DNA from 2 places in the Pseudomonas sp. GL_103 genome. Region 2 is predicted to be linked to the other one. Evidence: riboswitches for the same ligand, from Rfam matches in the RefSeq annotation. Region 2 holds a riboswitch; the other holds the start of a gene.
What was found. Region 2 has a riboswitch for cobalamin ahead of cobW (cobalamin biosynthesis protein CobW). Riboswitches for the same ligand answer to the same signal wherever they lie in the genome.
Positions count from the first base shown of each region.

Region 1: it holds a riboswitch for cobalamin, as region 2 does, so the genes downstream of both, cobO (cob(I)yrinic acid a,c-diamide adenosyltransferase) here and cobW (cobalamin biosynthesis protein CobW) in region 2, are expected to answer to the same signal.

Region 1 is NZ_CM174420.1:1,889,949-1,899,977, forward strand. Features, by position in the region: gene AC3IP0_RS08585 (DUF2066 domain-containing protein) at 230-1,282, shown strand; gene AC3IP0_RS08590 (AI-2E family transporter) at 1,319-2,392, shown strand; gene hda (DnaA regulatory inactivator Hda) at 2,623-3,327, shown strand; gene AC3IP0_RS08600 (C40 family peptidase) at 3,550-4,182, shown strand; gene AC3IP0_RS08605 (C40 family peptidase) at 4,348-4,884, shown strand; gene AC3IP0_RS08610 (class I SAM-dependent methyltransferase) at 4,903-5,565, shown strand; gene AC3IP0_RS08615 (PQQ-dependent sugar dehydrogenase) at 5,685-6,998, opposite strand; gene AC3IP0_RS08620 (hypothetical protein) at 7,065-7,649, opposite strand; cobalamin riboswitch at 7,803-8,035, shown strand; gene cobO (cob(I)yrinic acid a,c-diamide adenosyltransferase) at 8,118-8,729, shown strand; gene AC3IP0_RS08630 (cobyrinic acid a,c-diamide synthase CobB) at 8,726-10,029, shown strand, end outside.
Region 2 is NZ_CM174420.1:3,364,897-3,374,925, reverse strand. Features, by position in the region: gene AC3IP0_RS15250 (CbtA family protein) at 1-515, opposite strand, end outside; gene AC3IP0_RS15245 (CbtB domain-containing protein) at 527-718, opposite strand; cobalamin riboswitch at 840-1,065, opposite strand; cobalamin riboswitch at 1,246-1,458, shown strand; gene cobW (cobalamin biosynthesis protein CobW) at 1,562-2,632, shown strand; gene cobN (cobaltochelatase subunit CobN) at 2,636-6,499, shown strand; gene AC3IP0_RS15230 (magnesium chelatase ATPase subunit I) at 6,546-7,553, shown strand; gene AC3IP0_RS15225 (vWA domain-containing protein) at 7,673-8,218, shown strand; gene AC3IP0_RS15220 (NADH:flavin oxidoreductase/NADH oxidase family protein) at 8,367-9,590, opposite strand; gene AC3IP0_RS15215 (MerR family transcriptional regulator) at 9,667-10,029, shown strand, end outside.

The DNA.
Region 1 (10,029 bases), 1.5 Mb from region 2:
ATCCTCAGGCCGACAGCAGGGCCATATCCGTTCAAAAAAAACCGTTAATGCGCGGTGTCGGTGGCATCCTGCATGGCTGTATAAGGTATCGCGATTAACCGTCTATCGTTATGACAGTGCGAAAACTTACCCGGAGCGTGTGAATGTTTTGCGTCGGGCAACGGTCACAGTCTTGCTCGATCGTCTTCATGCGGTCTGTTCCAGCCGCTCTTGTCGTCAGGAATCTTCCATGCGTTTTTGTAAATTCTTGCTTGTGAGTTGTTTGTCAGTGGTCAGCCTGGTCAGTCAAGCCGAAACCGTCAAAGGCCTTTACCTGGTGCGCGAGCCGGTGAATGGCCAGTCGCCCGAGGAACGCGACCAGGCGACTCAGCGTGCGCTGGACACATTGGTGTTGCGCCTGACCGGCGACCCCAAGGCCGCTCAAAGTCCGGGGCTGGCGGCAATTCGCAAAGACCCGCAACAGATCATCAGCCAATACGGCTTTGAGGCCGGGCCGCCGGAAGTCCTGAAAGTCGATTTCGATCCGGGTACCACCGAGCAGGCCTTGCGTCGTGCCGGCCTGGCCATGTGGGGGGCCAATCGGCCGTCGGTCCTCGGCTGGTGGTTGAATGATTCCACCGAGGGTTCAAGCCTGGTGGGCGACGGCCAGGCCAGCGCGGCACCGTTGCGTCGGGCTGCCCAGCACCGTGGCTTGCCATTGCGCTTGCCGTTGGCGGATTTGAATGAGCAGATCGTCGCGACCGCGCCGAATCTGGAGGGCGCAGATCCCGCGCCTTTGCAAGCGGCATCGGAACGCTACAACGCCGACGCCCTGCTCGCGGTACACGCCAAGGAGGAGGGCGGGCAGTGGCAAGCCAAGTGGCAATTGTGGCTGGGGGATAAAAAAGAAGCGGGCAGCGTGCAAGGCGCCGATCAGGCCGCCGTGGCCGATGCGGTGATGCTGGCGGTCAACGAGCGCCTGGCGCCGCGGTTTGTCGCCAGGCCCGGCGCTTCGAGCGAGCAATTGCTGGAAGTGCAAGGCATGAATCTTGAACGCTACGCGTCGCTCGGGCGTTTGCTGGAGCCGTTTGGCGGGCGTGTGCAAAGTGTCGAGGGTGACCGGATTCTCTATCGGGTCAATGGCAGCGTCGATCAACTGCGTGCGCAACTGTCGCTGGCGAGGTTGCAGGAAGCGCCGGCGGGGCAGGCCCCGGCCCCGGTAGCGCCCGTTCAGTCGGCCACCGGCAGCCCGGTGCCAGTCGCCGCGCCGGCCCCGATCCCGCAGCTGCGTTTTCGTTGGTAGTTTTTCTTTCTCTATATAGAAGCAATGGAGTGGTTCATGGCCGATACGCGGCGTTGGTTCTGGCTCGGTGGGGTGGTCCTGCTGTGTGTGTTTGTCTGGTTGTTGCATCCGATCCTGACGCCGTTCCTGGTGGCGCTGCTGTTGGCCTACCTGTTCGACCCGCTGGTGGATCGGCTGGAGAAGGCAGGCCTGTCCCGAACCTGGGGTGTCGTAGCGGTATTCACCCTGTTTACATTGATCTTCACCGCGCTGCTGTTGGTCTTGGTGCCGTTGCTCGCCAGGCAGTTGTTTCGTTTGTATGAGCTGGCCCCACAGATGCTCGACTGGCTGCAGCACACGGCGTTGCCCTGGGCGCAGTCGAAGTTCGGCCTGTCGGACGGTTTCTGGAAGTTCGACAAGCTCAAGGCGGCCATCAGTGAGCATATGAGTCAGACCACTGATGTTGTCGGCGTGGTGTTGAGTCATGCCACGGCCTCGGGGCTGGCGTTGATCGGCTGGCTGGCGAACCTGGTGTTGATTCCGGTGGTGAGCTTCTACCTGTTGCGGGATTGGGACCTGATGATGGCCAAGGTCTGCAGCCTGCTGCCCCGTGATCGTGAAGAGCGCGCGGTGTTGCTGGCGGGTGAATGCCATGAAGTGCTCGGGGCGTTCGTGCGCGGACAGTTGCTGGTGATGGTGGCCTTGGGTGTGATCTACGCAGCTGGCCTGATGCTGGTCGGGTTGGAACTGGGCCTGCTGATTGGCCTGATTGCCGGTCTGGCGGCGATCGTGCCGTACATGGGGTTTATCATCGGCATTGGCGCGGCGCTGCTTGCGGGGCTGTTCCAGTTCGGTGGTGATCTTTACCCGATGCTCGGCATTGTCGCGGTGTTCATGGTCGGCCAGGCGCTGGAAGGTATGGTGTTGACCCCCTTGCTGGTCGGTGACCGGATTGGCCTGCACCCGGTGGCGGTGATTTTCTCGATCCTGGCCGGTGGTGAGCTGTTTGGCTTTACCGGTGTGCTGCTGGCATTGCCGGTCGCCGCGGTGATCATGGTGCTGGTGCGCCATGTGCATGATTTGTATAAGGATTCTGAAATCTACGGGAGGACCGACGAGCCGCAGGTGTAAGGGCAGTCGATAGGTGATGGCAGGCTGCCCCGGTTCGTGCCCGGTCAGCCTGCTGGCGTCGCCCAACTGTCACATGCACCGCCAAAGAATCTGTCACAAAACCGGTGCATTAACGCAAACCTTTGATTTTGCTTGTGGTCTGTCGCATTGTGCGGCCCGCTTCACGGGTATAAACTTCGCAAACTTTACACAGAGGCCACTAACGGTTCCTTTGGAACTGTTCAGTCAGCATGAAACCGATTCAGCTGCCCCTAGGTGTGCGTCTGCGTGACGACGCCACCTTTATCAACTACTACCCAGGCGCCAATGCCGCTGCACTCGGCTATGTCGAGCGGCTGTGCGAAGCCGACGCTGGCTGGACCGAAAGCCTGATCTACCTTTGGGGTAAGGACGGGGTAGGGCGTACGCACCTGTTGCAGGCCGCTTGCCTGCGCTTTGAGCAATTGGGGGAGCCTGCGGTGTATCTGCCGTTGGCCGAGTTGCTCGATCGCGGCATTGAAATCCTCGACAACCTCGAACAGTACGAGCTGGTCTGCTTGGATGATTTGCAAGTGGTTGCCGGGCGGGCTGACTGGGAAGAGGCGCTGTTCCATCTGTTCAATCGCTTGCGTGACAGCGGCCGACGGCTGCTGATTGCCGCGTCGACATCCCCGCGTGAGTTGCCGGTGAAACTGGCGGATCTCAAATCCCGCCTGACCCTGGCCTTGATCTTCCAGATGCGCCCGCTGTCCGATGAGGACAAATTGCGGGCCCTGCAATTGCGCGCATCCCGTCGCGGCTTGCATCTGACCGATGAAGTCGGGCATTTCATTCTGACTCGCGGTACCCGCAGCATGAGCGCACTTTTCGAGTTGCTCGAGCGTCTCGATCAGGCCTCCCTCCAGGCTCAGCGCAAGCTGACAATCCCGTTTTTGAAAGAAACCCTCGGCTGGTAAACCCGCTGAAACCGGGGCTTTTAGCCGGTTCGGCATCTTTCAGGCGCCAGAAATCCCGCTTTCCTGCAAGGTTGCAGGCCGCGTGTATGTTTAAAATGGGCTTAAGCGCTTAGATGTAAACGAGAAACGGATAAGTCACAAAAAGATCGATTGAATTTGCAAATGAGGTTGATAGCGGGCATAGTCTCGCCTTCTTTACAACTATCAGCCACGGTCGTGCCCATGCTAAATCGCTTCGCACCCCTCGTGCCTCTCGCACTCGTTACCCTGTTGTTCGGTTGCGCCGCCCACACTCCGGTGGCCCAGCAAGCTCCGCAGCAGCAGGTTCAAAACTCCGTTACTGCCCAGTCTTCAGCTCTCTTTCAGGAAGAGCTGGCTACCGAAAAAGAACTCGCAGACTTCGCTGGCGGCAAGTCCTACCAGCTTCCGGTCCTGGCCGACAGCATTCTCGAACGTGGCATGTCCCTGATCGGTACCCGTTACCGTTTCGGCGGTACTTCTGAAGCCGGCTTCGATTGCAGTGGTTTCATCGGTTACCTGTTTCGCGAAGAAGCGGGCATGAACCTGCCACGCTCTACCCGCGAAATGATCAACGTGGACGCTCCGCTGGTCTCGCGCAGCAAGCTTGAGCCGGGCGACCTGCTGTTCTTCGCAACCAATGGTCGTCGCGGTCGCGTCAGTCACGCCGGGATCTATCTGGGCGACAACCAGTTCATCCACTCCAGCAGCCGCCGCAGCGGTGGTGTGCGCATCGATAGCCTGGGCGACAGCTACTGGAGCAAGACCTTCATAGAAGCCAAGCGCGCCCTGGCAATGGCACCTAACGCGTCGCCAATCGTCACTGCACGTAAATAAGCGGACAATTTGTAAGGCGAACTTAAAGTCTTACTTGAAGTTTGTCGTGTAGCCGCTAGAATCTTGATCTACAAATGATGGCAAACCGCCTGCGTCCAACGCAGGCGGTTTTCTTTTCTGCGCTCCCCGCAGAAAAAGCCGCAGCCAGATCAGGATGTTCTGCTTATGACGACGTCGGCCCGCCTCGCAATCATGTTTTTCGCAGCGCTGCTCAGTGCCTGCGCCAGCCGCACACCGCCTCCTGCGCCGGTGGTTCGCGCTCCCATCGTATTTGGTTCCTCACAAGCGTTTTCGCCCGAAGCGGAAGACGTGCTGTTTCGCGCGCTTGGTCTGGTGGGCACGCCTTATCGCTGGGGTGGCAACACGCCGGATTCCGGATTTGATTGCAGCGGTTTGATCGCTTATGTGTATCGCGATGTCGCCGGCATTGCCTTGCCGCGCACCACGCGCGAGATGATCTCCATGCAAGCGGCGAATGTGGGCAAGGAAGGCCTGCAGACCGGCGACCTGCTTTTCTTCGCCACCAATGGCGGTTCCCAGGTCAGTCATGCTGGCATCTATGTGGGAGAAGGGCGCTTCGTCCACGCGCCGGCTACCGGCGGCACCGTGAAGCTCGATAGCCTGTCCAAGGCGTATTGGCAAAAAGCTTACCTGAGCGCCAAGCGTGTTCTGCAACCTGAACATTTGGCGCGCAATCCGTAACCTCCGGAGCTGATGGTCATGACGGCTCGCACGCTCAATCTCGACGACGACCTGTACCAATACCTGCTCGATGTTTCCCTGCGCGAAACACCACTGCTCAAGCGCTTGCGCGATGAGACCCAGGCGCTGCCGATGGCACGCTGGCAGGTGGCGCCTGAGCAGGGGCAGTTTCTTGCTTTGCTGGTGAAGCTGACGGGGGCCAGGCGTTTGCTCGAAGTCGGCACTTTTACCGGCTACAGCGCGCTGTGCATGGCGGCGGCATTGCCCGCTGACGGTTCGCTGATTTGCTGTGACATCCCCGGCGACTACAACGCCATCGCACGGCGCTACTGGCAAGAAGCGGGGCTCGCCGGGCGGATTGACCTGCGACTGGCTCCGGCGCTGGAAACCCTCGCCGAACTTGAGCGACAAGGGCAGGGCGGGCAATACGACCTGGTGTTCATCGATGCCGACAAGGCCAACTACCCGGCTTATCTGGAACACGCCTTGGGATTGCTGCGGGTCAGTGGGCTGGCGGTGTTCGATAACACGCTATGGAGCGGGCGCGTGCTCGAGGTCAGCCCCGAGAGCGCGGACACCCGGGCGATCCAGGCGCTCAACCTGGCATTGAAGGATGATGTGCGGGTGGATCTGTCGTTGTTGCCGCTGGGTGATGGGCTCACACTCTGTCGCAAACGCTAAGCCCTTGTGGGAGCGGGCTTGCTCGCGAATGCAGGCTGTCAGTCGACTATTATTTTGACTGATGCACCGCCTTCGCGAGCAAGCCCGCTCCCACAGGGGAATATGTTGGCAGTTGGAATTTATTTTACTGCCGAAACCCGCCACACCTTGTTCCCCACATCATCGGCCACCAACAGGTCACCCTGGCGATCGATCACCACGCCCACCGGGCGGCCCATGGCCTGTTCCTTGTCGTTGAGAAATCCGCTGAGCACTTCAACGGGCTTGCCGACGGGTTTGCCCGCGCTGAACGGCACGAAAATCACTTTGTAGCCACTGTGGGGGTTACGGTTCCATGAACCGTGCTGCCCGATGAATGCCCCTTGGGTGAAGGGCGGCGGTAGCTTGCTGTTTTCAGCGAAGGTCAGGCCCAGTGATGCCGTGTGCGGGCCGACGGCGTAGTCCGGGGCGATAGCCTTGGCCACCAGGTCCGGGTTTTGCGGCTCGACGCGAATATCGACATGCTGGCCGTAGTAGCTGTACGGCCAGCCATAGAATGCGCCGTCTTTCACCGAAGTGATGTAGTCCGGAACCAGGTCACTGCCGATTTCATCCCGTTCGTTGACCGCAGTCCACAGCGCGCCACTGTGCGGTTCCCACGCCATGCCGTTGGGGTTGCGCAGGCCGGAGGCGAAGATCCGCTGCTGGCCGGTGGCGCGATCCACTTCCCAGATCGCCGCGCGACCTTCTTCCTTGTCCATGCCGTTTTCGGCGACGTTGCTGTTGGAACCCACGGTGACGTACAGCTTGCTGCCGTCCTTGCTGGCAATGACGTTTTTGGTCCAGTGATGGTTCAGCGGGCCGCCCGGCAGGTCGACCACCTTGATCGGTGGCGACTTGATCTGCGTATCGCCACTTTCATAGTGAAAGCGCAGCAGGCGATCCGTGTCGGCCACATACAGGTCATTGCCGACCAGGGTCATGCCGAAGGGCGAGTTGAGGTTTTGCAGAAACACCGTGCGGGTTTCCGCGACGCCATCGTGGTCCTTGTCGCGCAGCAAGGTGATGCGGTTGGCGCTGGGCACACCGGCCCCCGCGCGGCCCATGACTTTCTTCATGACCCAGCCGCGAATGCCTTTGCCGTCTTCGGGTTTGGGTGGTGCGTTGGTTTCCGCCACCAGCACATCGCCATTGGGCAGCACATAAAGCCAGCGGGGGTGATCCAGGTCTTCGGCAAAAGCGGCCACTTGAATGCCCGTGGCAGCGACGGGTTTCGCACCCTGTGGCCAGCCGATGGCCGGGGCGATGTTCACGGTCGGAACCAGTGTCTTGTTGGGTTCTGGTAGTTGGGGTGACGGGCCGGTACCGTCGGAGACTTGCAGGCGGGAGGTCTCGCCACAAGCGGCGAGCCCTCCGCAGAGCGCGATAACGAGAACGAACGGGGGCGTGCGCATGCTGGTCTTCCCTATGAATGCCTTGTTCTATTCATAGAGAAGGGTTGTCGTCCGATGGTTCAACCCTCAGCCGCGTGCTTCCTTGAACAGCACCGCAATGCCGGGGTGATAGTTGCCGGCTTCGTTGCGCAACTTGCGGTAGGCATAAGGGAAATACCAGGCGACAGCGCAGGTGTGTTCCTTTTGCAGGTCGTCGACCATGTCCTGGAGTTCTTCCGGTGTGGCGCCCTGCTGGGCTTTTTGCGGGGCGACGAACAGGCAGCCGAGTTTCAGGTCGCTGGCGTGGCTCAGCCGCTTCGCATCGCTGACGATGTCGAGCAGGGCCTGGCTCAGGTTGAGGCTGTTGACCCGTGGCCAGCGCTGGCTGGTCTGGATGTAGGCGCGGGTTTCGGACGACGCCAGGAGCAGGTCGGCGCGGCTGTTGCGTTCGCCTTCTTCGGTCTGCTTGCGGGTTGGCGTCTGTTGCAGCGTGACCATCTCGGCCATCCAGGCGGCGGCGGACAGCAGTCCGAGATTGGCCTTTTCGTCGTGCCAGTATGGTGTGTCGCCATCACCGCGGACGGTGTTGTAACGGTCGATGCATTCGAACCAGTGTTCGAGCACCGGGCGCAGGAATTCCAGCTTTGGATTGCTGATGATCATGCCTTGCATGGGCTCACCCTTGTTGTTGTGTTGTGAGGTTGTGGCTCTTTGATATCACTGCTGGGAGCGTGGCACAAGATTGACGTCAGTTTATTGATTGATGGCAGTTATTCGGTCGATGGCCGCCCGGCTTTAATTGACGCTCCACCCCCAACCCTCTAACCTTCGCGGCTTGTTTCAGGTGCTCTGTGGCTTGGGTCGACAGAGTGAAACAGGGAAGCCGGTGCGTGAGTCCTTCTGTTGGTCGAAGGCCCGCAATTCCGGCGCTGCCCCCGCAACGGTAAATGAGTGAAAACTGTGTGTGATGCCACTGTGTCGATTCGATGCGGGAAGGCGCACGGTCCGGCCCCGCGCCACTCATGAGCCCGGAGACCGGCCTGATTCATCCAGCGGCATCACGGTGGGCGATGCCAGGCTTTTTGCCTTCTATTCTTGTGCCTGCCCGCCGTTATTCCTGCCTCAACGGAGAGCTCCCCCATGACTGATACCCCCGATCGTGACGAACGCCACCTGGCGCGCATGCAGCGCAAAAAAGCTGTGATCGACGAGCGCATCGCTAATTCCCCGAACGAGTGTGGCCTGCTGCTGGTGCTGACCGGCAACGGCAAGGGCAAGAGCAGTTCGGCCTTCGGCATGCTTGCCCGCGCCATGGGGCACGGCATGCAATGCGGCGTGGTGCAGTTCATCAAGGGCCGCAACAGCACGGGCGAAGAGCTGTTCTTCCGGCGCTTTCCCGAGCAGGTGCGCTTCCACGTGATGGGCGAAGGCTTTACCTGGGAAACCCAGGACCGCCAGCGCGACATCGCCGCCGCCGAAGCCGCCTGGGCGGTGTCCCGGGAACTGCTGCGCGATCCGTCCATCGGTCTGGTGGTGCTGGATGAGCTGAACATCGCCCTCAAGCACGGCTACCTTGATCTCGATCAGGTGCTAAGCGACTTGCAGGCCCGGCCACCGATGCAACACGTGGTGGTCACCGGTCGTGCCGCCAAGCCGGAAATGATCGAGATGGCTGACACCGTCACCGAGATGGGTGTGATCAAACACGCCTTTCAGGCCGGAATCAAAGCGCAGAAAGGCGTCGAATTGTGAGTCAACCTCGACACTGTCCGGCGGTACTGATTGCCGCGCCGGCCTCTGGCCAGGGCAAGACCACCGTCACCGCGGCACTGGCCCGATTGCATCGCAATCAGGGGCGCAAGGTCCGTGTGTTCAAGTGCGGCCCCGACTTTCTTGATCCGATGATTCTCGAACGCGCCAGCGGTGCGCCGGTGTATCAACTGGACATGTGGATGGTTGGCGAGCAGGAGAGTCGCCGGTTGCTGTGGGAAGCCGCCGCTGACGCCGACCTGATTTTGATCGAAGGCGTCATGGGGCTGTTCGACGGTACGCCGTCGAGCGCCGATCTGGCGCGGCATTTCGGTGTGCCGGTGCTGGGTGTGATCGATGGCACCGCCATGGCCCAGACCTTCGGCGCACTGGCCCTGGGGCTGGCGCGTTATCAGCCGGACTTGCCGTTCGCCGGCGTGCTGGCCAATCGTGTCGGCACGCTGCGCCACGCGCAACTGCTCGAAGGCAGCCTGACTGAAGGCTTGCGCTGGTACGGCGCGCTGTCCCGGGAAACCGGGATCGAATTGCCGAGCCGGCACCTGGGGCTGGTGCAGGCCAGTGAGCTGAACGATCTCGACCTGCGCCTCGATGCGGCCGCCGATGCCTTGGCCAACAGTTGCGAGGTCGCGCTGCCGCCGGCAGTCGAGTTCGCCGCCCCTGATGTCATCGCGGCCGAACCGCTGCTCGCCGGTGTGCGCATTGCCGTCGCTCGCGATGAGGCCTTTGCGTTCACCTACGGCGCGAGCCTGGATCTGCTGCGGGCGATGGGTGCCGAGTTGTCGTTCTTCTCGCCGATCCGCGACCGAGCGTTGCCGGAGGCGGACAGCCTGTATCTGCCGGGTGGTTACCCGGAGCTGCACCATGTTGCGCTGGCGCAAAACACTGCGATGCTCGACGCGATCCGCGCCCACCACCGGGCAGGCAAGCCCTTGCTCGCCGAGTGTGGCGGCATGCTGTATCTGCTCGATTCCCTGACCGATGTCGAGGGCGCTCGCGCCGAACTGGTTGGCTTGCTGGCCGGTGATGCGGTGATGCAAAAGCGTCTGGCAGCGCTGGCGTTGCAGGCGGTGGAACTGCCGGAAGGTTCGCTGCGCGGGCACACCTATCACCATTCGCTGACCACCACGGAACTGGCGCCGATTGCCCGTGGCTTGAGCCCTAATGGCGGGCGCGGAGCGGAGGCGGTCTACCGTGAGGGGCGAATGACTGCCTCTTATGTGCACTTTTATTTTCCGTCGAACCCCTCGGCGATTGCCGCGCTGTTTGCGCCGGAACTTGAAGC
Region 2 (10,029 bases):
CCCAGGACTTTCATCAGCCAGTGACGGCTGAACACGATCAGCGCGATACCGACGGCGGTGGAGGCGGCGGTACCGATCCACCACAGTTGCCGTTGTGCCAGGTCGGCGGCGGCAGTGCCTGGCAATTCAGGTGGCAGGCCGAGGGTCGGCGCGAGCACGAAGGTCGCGTAACCGGCCAGGCCCCAGAGCAGGCCCTGAGAGGTTTTGGTCGGCGCACGCAAGGTGTACAGGCCGGCCAGCATCAGGGCGAAACCGACGGCCACTACCAGGTTGCCGCCGGTGGTCGACAGCACGCGCTGCCAGCCGTCTTCCGGCTCCCAGGCTTGTGCATCGTGAGTGTGGGCAGCCGTCGCACCGTCGGCGTGTTCATGCATTTCAACCGCGGCCGGTTCGGATTTTTCGTAGGTCTCGGCCTGCAAAATCAGCGGGGCGACCCAGAAGCTTTGCAGCAGGGTCAGCAACAGGGCGGCCAGCAGCCCGGTGAAACCTGCGGTTTGCGCAATACGCTTGATCATGTCGACAGCTCTCAATGGCACGGGAACGCGGAGCTGTGACGGGTATCGTGGGCGGCGTTGTGCACCGCTTCGATGTGCGAAAAACCGGCGAAATACACCAGGCACGCGCCCAGGATCGACGCGCAGACGGCGACGGTCAGACGTTGGGTCAGGGTTGAGGTGGTGCTCGCGGCTGTGTGTTCGGCGCTGCTGATGATCGACATGGCGTTTCCCTCTGGTCTGTCAGCGGGGAATAAGAGCGCACGCAAAAAACCGCACGACCAGGCGCGCAAGGTTTCAAACAGCGCCCGCCCACCGCGGGTTTGTTGGTTCAGTGACCGTACTGGTCACTTCGTGTTGCGGGCCGGTCTCCGGGCTCACGAGGGGCAAAGGCCTGGGCCTGAACCTGAAAGCATCACCTTCCCATGCCCTGGAGGCACAGTGGATCTGACGCTTCACTCGCTTACCGTTGCGGGGGCAGCACCGGACTGACATGGCTTAAGAGTAAAGCACATGATTCACCGGTTTCCCGTTTCACCCTGTGAAGGGCACCCGTAACAAGGTGTGTAGGAGAGCATGGGCGGGGGTTGGGCGTCAATTGGCAAGGGTTCTCACTTGAGGCTGAATGATGCCCGGCTCTTTGTAGGAGCTGCCGAAGGCTGCGATCTTTTGATCTTGTTTTTAAAAGGGAAATCAAATGATCGCAGCCTTCGGCAGCTCCTACAGTGATTGACCGGTCTTCCCACCATGCGTAGCCTTGCGCTTTCGAGGTTCTTCGGCGTTTGTCGAAGCTAAGAAGGGAACGCGGTCGATGCCGCGGCTGCCCCCGCAACTGTGAACGGTGATGTTCGTTGCCACGCCACTGCAGGCTCAATCCATGAGGCCGGCGGGAAGGCGCAGCGAATGCCAGGCTCAAGGCCGGCACACCGTCAGCCAGGAGACCTGCCTCGTCACAGATTCTCACTTTCAACCGGGCGGGGTGATCCGGTGGCGAACTCTTCAGGCACGCGCGTCCGCGTTGCCGGTCGTCGTCCTGTATGCCCGCCACATTAGCCATAGGGCATCCGATGAAAACACTGGCCAAACTCCCCGTCACCATCGTCACCGGCTTTCTCGGCTCGGGCAAGACCACGCTGCTGCGGCACATGCTCGACAACGCCCAGGGTCGCCGCATCGCGGTGATCGTCAACGAATTTGGCGAGTTGGGCATCGACGGCGAAATCCTCAAGCAGTGCTCCATCGGTTGCACCGAAGAAGAAGCCAGCGGCCGTGTCTATGAGCTGGCCAACGGCTGCCTGTGCTGCACCGTCCAGGAAGAATTCTTCCCGGTGATGCGCGAGCTGGTGGCCCGTCGCGGCGATCTGGACCACATTCTCATCGAAACGTCCGGTCTGGCACTGCCCAAGCCGCTGGTGCAGGCCTTCCAGTGGCCGGAAATCCGCAGTGCCTGCACGGTGGATGCAGTGATCACCGTGGTCGACAGCCCGGCCGTGGCCGCCGGCACCTTTGCCGCGTTCCCGGATCAGGTCGACGCCCAGCGCAAACTCGACCCGAACCTGGACCATGAATCGCCGCTGCACGAACTGTTCGCCGACCAACTGGCCAGCGCTGACCTGGTGATCCTCAACAAAGCCGACCTGATCAACCCGGCGGACCTGGCCCGCGTGCGCCTGGAAGTCGCCGAGGAATTGCCGCCAGCGGTGAAAATCATCGAAGCCAGCAGCGGTCGCCTGCCGCTGGACGTGCTGATCGGCCTGGGTGCCGGCTCCGAAGAACATATCGACAGCCGTCACAGCCACCACGACCATCATCACGATGGCGACGACGATCATGACGACCACGATCACGACGCTTTCGATTCGATCTCCATCGAACTGCCGCAAGCCGACGAAAGCCTGCTGCTGGATGCGCTGACCCAACTGGTGGTCCAGCACGGCATCCTGCGCGTCAAAGGCTTCGCCGCCATTCCGAACAAGCCGATGCGCCTGCTGATCCAGGGCGTGGGCACGCGTTTCGACAAGCATTTCGACCGCCAGTGGGGTGCTGAAGAAGCGCGAGTCACCCGTCTGGTGCTGATCGGCCAGGCACTGGACGCCACTGTTCTCGAAGCGCAATTGCGCGCCGCGCTCAGCGTGTAAGCCATGCACCTGCTCAGGACCCAGCCCGGCGGTTTCGTGTCGGATGACAACATTGCCGACCTCGGACAAACCCCCGCCGAACTGGTGGTCCTGTGCAGCGGCGATTCCAGCCTGGCGCTGCTCGCCGAAGCGGCGCAGCAGTTACCCGACGATTACCCGAGCGTGCGCCTGGCCAACCCGATGCAGGTGCAGAACCATGCCTCGGTCGATTTGTACGTCGATGAAGTGCTGCGTCACGCCAAGGTGATCCTGATTTCGCTGCACGGCGGCATCGCCTATTGGCGTTACGGCATCGAGCGCCTGGTCGAGCTGTCGCAGCGCGGAGTGCAGGTAATTCTGGTGCCGGGTGATGATCGCCCGGACCCGGAGCTCAGTGACCTGAGCACCGTCGGTGCCGAGGATCGCGACCGGCTCTGGCAGTTTCTGCGCCAGGGCGGCATGGGCAACGCCCTCGATTTCTTCCGCTGCCTGGCCAACCGCTGGCTGGCCCGTGATTACACCTGGGGCGAGCCGCAAACCCTGCCACGCACGGCGATATACCATCCGCACAAACACTGCGCCGCGCTGAGCGACTGGCGGGCCGACTGGCACGCCGATCAACCGGTGGCGGCGGTGCTGTTTTACCGCTCGCATTTGCAGGCGGCGAACACCGCTTTCATTGATGTTTTTTGCCAGCGCTTGCAGGCCGCGGGGTTGAATCCGTTGCCGATTGCGCTGGCCAGCCTGAAGGAGCCTGGTTGTCTTTGCGTGGTCGAGGACTGGCTGGATGAGGCCAGCGTATCGGTGATCCTGAACACCACCGGCTTCGCCCAATCCAGTCCTGAAGCACCCCATCTGCGCCCGTTTCGCCGCAATATTCCGGTGATCCAGGCGATTTGCGCCCAGGACAACGAACCCGGTTGGCGCGCCAGCGAACAGGGGCTTGGCCCTCGTGATCTGGCGATGCACATTGCCTTGCCGGAGCTGGACGGACGCATCATCAGCCGCCCGATCAGTTTCAAGGACCTGGCGTGGCGCAGTGAGCGCAGTCAGTCGGATGTGGTCTGCTACCGGCCACAACCGGAACGCATGGATTTCGTCGCCGAGCTGGCGCGGCGTTGGGTCGATCTGGCGCGGGTGCCTAATGCTGAAAAACGCATTGCCTTGATTCTTGCCAATTACCCGACCCGCGACGGCCGCATCGGCAACGGCGTCGGCCTCGATACCCCGGCCGCCGCGCTGAATATCCTGCGGGCGCTGCATGCCGAAGATTATCCGTTGCCGGCTGAATTACCGGACAGCGGCACCGCACTGATCCAGCAGTTGCTCGGCGGCGTCAGCAACGATCTCGAAACCCTCGACCTGCGTCCGTGCCAGCAAAGCCTGGGCATGGATGATTATCTGGCGATGTTCAACGCACTGCCCAAAGCCAATCGCGCGGCTGTACTCGAACGTTGGGGCACACCGGAAAACGACCCGATGTGCCGCAGTGGACGGATGATGATCGCCGGCCTGCGTTTTGGCCTGACCTTCGTCGGCATTCAGCCAGCGCGGGGTTATCAGGTCGATCCGAGCGCGGTGTATCACGACCCGGACCTGGTGCCGCCCCACGGTTACCTGGCGTTCTACTTCTGGCTGCGCAACACCTACGGCGCCCACGGCGTGATCCACGTCGGCAAACACGGCAACCTCGAATGGCTGCCGGGCAAGGGCGTCGGGCTCTCGGAAAACTGCTGGCCGGATGCTTTGCTCGGGCCCCTGCCGAACATCTATCCGTTCATCGTCAACGACCCGGGCGAGGGCGCCCAGGCCAAGCGGCGCACCCAGGCCGTGATCATCGATCACCTGATGCCACCGCTGACCCGCGCCGAAACCTACGGCCCGCTGCGCAACCTCGAGCTGTTGGCCGACGAGTATTACGAAGCGCAACTGCTGGATCCGCGTCGTGCCCGAGAGTTGCAGCGCGACATCTTGCAACTGGTGCGCGACACCCACATCGACCGTGAACTGCAACTGGACGAACAACTCGACAGTGATGCCGACGCAGCGATCTGGTTGCCGCGACTCGACACTTATCTGTGCGATTTGAAAGAGTCGCAGATCCGCGACGGCCTGCATGTATTCGGCGAATCACCCACCGGGCGCTTGCGCATCGATACTTTGCTGGCGTTGTTGCGCATTCCACGGGGTGATGGCCGAGGCGCGCAGTCGAGTCTGCTGCGGGCATTGGCCAAGGCCTTCGGGTTGGGGTTCGATCCGCTCGATTGTGCGCTGGCCGAGCCTTGGGCCGGGCCGCGTCCCGAGCCTCTTTTGCTTATCAGCGACGAGACCTGGCGTACGGCGGGGGATACTCGCGAGCGCCTGGAACTGTTCGCCGCGCAGTTGATTTCGGACGCGTTGAATAACCCCTGTGGGAGCGGGCTTGCTCGCGAAAGCGTTGGGTCAATCGACATAAATGCTGAAGGATCAACCGCCTCGTCGGAACGCCGCCCGGAGACAAGCCCGCTCCCACAAGGGGCCGACTGGATCGAGGTGCAAGCCATCATCGACAACCTGCGCGAGGTGGTCGCTCCACGTCTGGACGCCTGCGGTCCGGCGGAAATGCGCGGATTGGTCGATGCCCTGAGCGGTCGCTTCGTCCCGGCCGGTCCCAGCGGCGCGCCGAGTCGCGGTCGCCTGGACGTGCTGCCCACCGGGCGCAATTTCTATTCGGTGGATGTGCGCAACCTGCCGACCACCACGGCGTGGCGCATCGGTTTCCAGTCGGCCAACCTGATTCTCGAACGGCACCTGCAAGACCACGGTGATCATTTGCGCCAGCTCGGCCTGTCGGTGTGGGGCACCGCGACCATGCGCACCGGCGGCGATGACATCGCCCAGGCCATGGCGCTGATGGGGGTGCGCCCGGTCTGGGCCACCGGCAGCCAGCGGGTCGATGATTTCGAGATTCTGCCGTTGAGTTTGCTCGACCGTCCGCGGGTGGACGTGACCTTGCGTGTGTCCGGTTTCTTCCGCGATGCCTTTGCCAATCTGATTCGCTTGTTCGACGCGGCGGTGCAAGCAGTGGCCGACCTCGATGAGCCGGATGACCTCAATCCGTTGTCGGCCAAGGTACGCGCCGAGCGCACAGCCCTGCTGCAGTCAGGGCTCGATGAAGACGCTGCGCGACGTCAGGCCGGCTGGCGGATTTTCGGGGCCAAGCCCGGTGCCTACGGCGCGGGTGTGCAGGGCGCCATCGACGGTCGCCTGTGGCAGAGCCGCGAGGACCTGGCCGAGGTCTACCTCAACTGGGGCGGCTACGCTTACGGCGGTTCCGACGAAGGCACCACTGCCCGCGAACAGTTCAGCCAGCGCCTGAGCCAGGTACAGGCGGTGCTGCAAAACCAGGATAACCGCGAGCACGATCTGCTCGACTCCAACGATTACTACCAGTTCCAGGGCGGTATGCTCGCGGCGGTGGAAAGCCTGAAAGGCGAGGCGGCGGCCAGCTATCATGGCGACCACAGCCAGCCGGATCTGCCGAAGATTCGCACCTTGAAGGAAGAGCTGAACCGGGTGATCCGCTCCCGGGCGGCCAATCCGAAATGGCTCGAAGGCGTTAAACGTCACGGCTACAAAGGCGCGTTCGAAATGGCCGCGACGGTCGACAACCTGTTCGCCTTCGACGCCACCACGCAGTTGATCGACGATCACCAGTACGCGTTGCTGGCCGACGCCTATTTGCTCGACCCGGACACCCGGGATTTTGTCCGTGAACACAACCCCCATGCCTTGCGCGACATGACCGAGCGCATGCTCGAGGCGCAACAACGGGGGATGTGGAAGGAGCCCGGCGAGTACCGCGAGGCGCTGGAGAATTTGTTGCTGGATATAGAAGAAGACGGCTAATCACCGCAATCCCTGTGAGATCACCGACCATGACCGAGATAAAACAATGACCGACACCCCGCATTTCCCGCTCTCCGCCGTGGTCGGCGCCGACGATTTGAAACTGGCCCTGTACCTGACCGCCATTGACCCGAAAATCGGCGGCGTGCTGATCGAAGGCCCGCGGGGCATGGCCAAGTCGACCCTGGCCCGCGGTCTGGCGGACCTGCTGGCCAGCGGTCAGTTCGTCACCTTGCCGCTGGGCGCCACCGAGGAGCGCCTGGTCGGCACCCTCGATCTCGACGCGGCGCTGGGCGAAGGTCGCGCGCAGTTTTCCCCCGGCGTACTGGCCAAGGCTGACGGTGGCGTGCTCTACGTCGACGAGGTCAATCTATTGCCTGATCACCTCGTTGATCTGCTGCTCGATGTGGCTGCCAGCGGCACCAATCTGGTCGAGCGTGACGGCATTTCCCATCGGCACTCGGCGAAATTCGTGCTGATTGGCACCATGAACCCGGAAGAGGGTGAGCTGCGTCCGCAATTGCTCGACCGATTCGGCTTGAACGTCGCCCTCGGAGGGCATACCGCGCCCGTCGAGCGCGGTCAGATCATCCGTCGTCGCCTGGATTTCGACAGCGATCCGCAAGGTTTCTGCGCCGAATGGGAGTCGGCGCAGGCGTCTCTGCGCGAACGTTGCCAGAACGCACGCAATGCACTGGCAAGCATTCCCCTCGACGACCAGGCTTTGGCACACATAACCGAACGCTGCTTTGCTGCCGGGGTCGATGGATTGCGCGCCGATCTGGTCTGGCTGCGTGCCGCACGGGCTCATGCCGCCTGGCGCGGAGCGAACGCCATCGCCGAGGAAGATATCGATGCAGTTGCCGAGTTCGCCTTGCGCCATCGTCGTCGCGAGCACTCACCACCGGCTTCTGCGCAATCCCAAGCGGCGCAATCCTCCGAGCCACAGAACGCCAACCCGGGCGAAGGACAGGGCCAATGGGGCGAGTTGCCTGCCCAGGCGCTCGCGGTCGGTGCACGACGTGAAGTGCCGAACTGGCCAAAAAAGCCCTAGGCATTCGCCTTCGCTGCGACGCGGGGGCGAATGCCAGACCCCGAGCCGGGCGCCTGGACCACGGCAAACTAGGCAAGCGTCACGCAGCCCGCAGCGGCTCGGTCAACTGGCCCGGTACCTTGCTCAATGGCCGGCCGCGTCAGCGCGACGATTTGTTGTTTCAACTGCGTACTCGTTCGCCTCATGAACTGTGGCTGGTGATCGTAGACGCTTCCGCATCGACTCGCCGTCATCAGGCATTGAGCGATGCCAAGGGCTTGCTGGCGCAGTTGTTCGACGATGCCTATCGCCAGCGTGCGCGTCTGGCCTTGCTCACGGCCAGCGGTTCTGCACCCAAGTGGCAGGTGCAGGGATTGAAGGCTTCCAGCGGATTACGCCAGTGGCTCGATGGTCTTGGCGCCGGGGGCGGTACGCCGTTGCTGGCCGCGTTGGGCGAAGCGGGGCAATGGCTTGCGGCACGGCAAAAGCGTTTTCCGGCAGAGCAGCAGCGGTTGCTGCTGGTGACCGATGGCCGGCTGAAGGACTGGCCGTTGTTGTCGACACTGGAGTGCCCGGGTTTGCTGATCGACATCGAGCGCGGGCCGATTCGGCTCGGGCGCAGCAGGGTGTTGGCGGCGCAGTTGCAGGCCGAGTATCGGCATATTGACGAACTGCTTCCTGGCTGAATTCTCCTTTGCCCGGGCCGGCCTCTTCGCGAGCAGGCTCGCTCCCACAATTGATCCGGTTGGAACACAAACTTTGTGATCACGCAATAACCCCTGTGGGAGCGAGCCTGCTCGCGAAAGCGGTGTACCAGCCAACTTCAAACTTGAATTACTTGCCCATCGCCTGCCGATACTGCCGGGTGCGCTTGCCAATGTAAAACCGGTCGAGAATCAACGCCCATAGCGCCGAGACTTCAGGTCGGGTTTTGCGCCCACGACTCAAGCGATGCAGCTGTAACTTGACCACCGCCATGCTCGCCAGCGCCGCCAGGGGCTTGCGCTTCCAGCGGATCGGCGGCAGCTGCGGATGACTGTCCTGGCCTTCGCGCCAATGCTTGACCAGGTGCGGCTCCACGGCCAGCGCAGTGCCGATACCGGCCATGGCGATGCCGCTGTCGAGCACCTGCTCGACGATTGCCAAACGCCGGATCCCGCCGGTCACCATCACCGGCATCCGCGCTGCGCTGGCCAGTTCACCGGCCATTTCCAGAAAGTACGCCTCCCGCGCCAGAGTCCGGCCGTCGCGCGCTTCGCCTTGCATGGCCGGCGCTTCGTAACTGCCACCGGAGAGCTCCAGCAGGTCGATCGCTTGTTCGTTAAGCCACAGGATCACTTGTCGCGCATCCTCGGCATCAAAACCACCGCGCTGGAAATCCGCCGAGTTGAGTTTTACCGACACGCAAAATTGCGGCGACACCGCCTGGCGAACCGCCTCGACAACGGACAACAGCAGGCGCGCACGATTTTCCAGGGCACCGCCCCATTGATCAGTGCGCCGATTGGTCAGCGGCGAAAGGAACTGGCTGAGCAGGTAGCCGTGGGCGGCGTGGATCTGCACACCGGTAAAACCGGCTTTCTCGGCCAGTGCGGCGCTGGTGGCGAAGCGTCGGATCACCTCCTGGATATCGTCCTCGCTCATGGGTTTGGGTTCGGCGAACATCTTCGAGAACTGGCCCAGATCCAGCGCAACTGCCGACGGCGCCAAGGCTTGCTGGCCGAGGTTGGCCATGGTCTGGCGGCCAGGATGGTTGAGCTGCACCCAGAAATGCGCACCGCCGGAGCGGCCGACGCTGGCCCACTGGCGGAAGCGCTCCAGGTGGCGCTCGTCTTCCAGCGCTACACCGCCGGGGCCGGTCATGGCGCGACGGTCGATCATCACGTTGCCGGTCAGCAACAGGCCGGCTTCGCCCTCGGCCCAGGCCTGATACAGGCGCAACAGCGCCTGGTCGGGCACCTGATCGGTATTGGCCAGGTTTTCTTCCATCGCGGCTTTGGCAATGCGATTGCCGATGGTCTGGCCGTTGGGCAAATTCAATGTTTGGAAGGGTGACATGCTTGACTCCTCGAAGTGATGAGCAGAGGCTAAGCTTAAAGTTAACTTTAATGTCAAGCGAACAAATGAGGCCCCTATGAAGATTGGTGAATTGGCACAGTTGAGCGGGTTGACCGCATCGCGTATCCGTTTTTACGAGTCTCAGGGCTTGATCCGCCAGGTCGAGCGTTCTTCCAACGGTTATCGGCGTTACTCGCAACAGGCGCTGCAAACCCTGCAACTCATCCAATGCGCACAACAAGCCGGTTTCAGCCTGGAAGAACTCAGGCAACTACTGCCGGATACTGTGACGGGCGCGTTCAAGCACGATGAGTTGATGGCTGGCTTGCATCGCAAGATCGAGCAGATCGAAGAGATGCAACGACACCTGGCCCATAGCAAGGCGCAGTTGCTGGGCTGGATCGACACCATTCAAGCCAGGCCCGAAGGCATGAGTTGC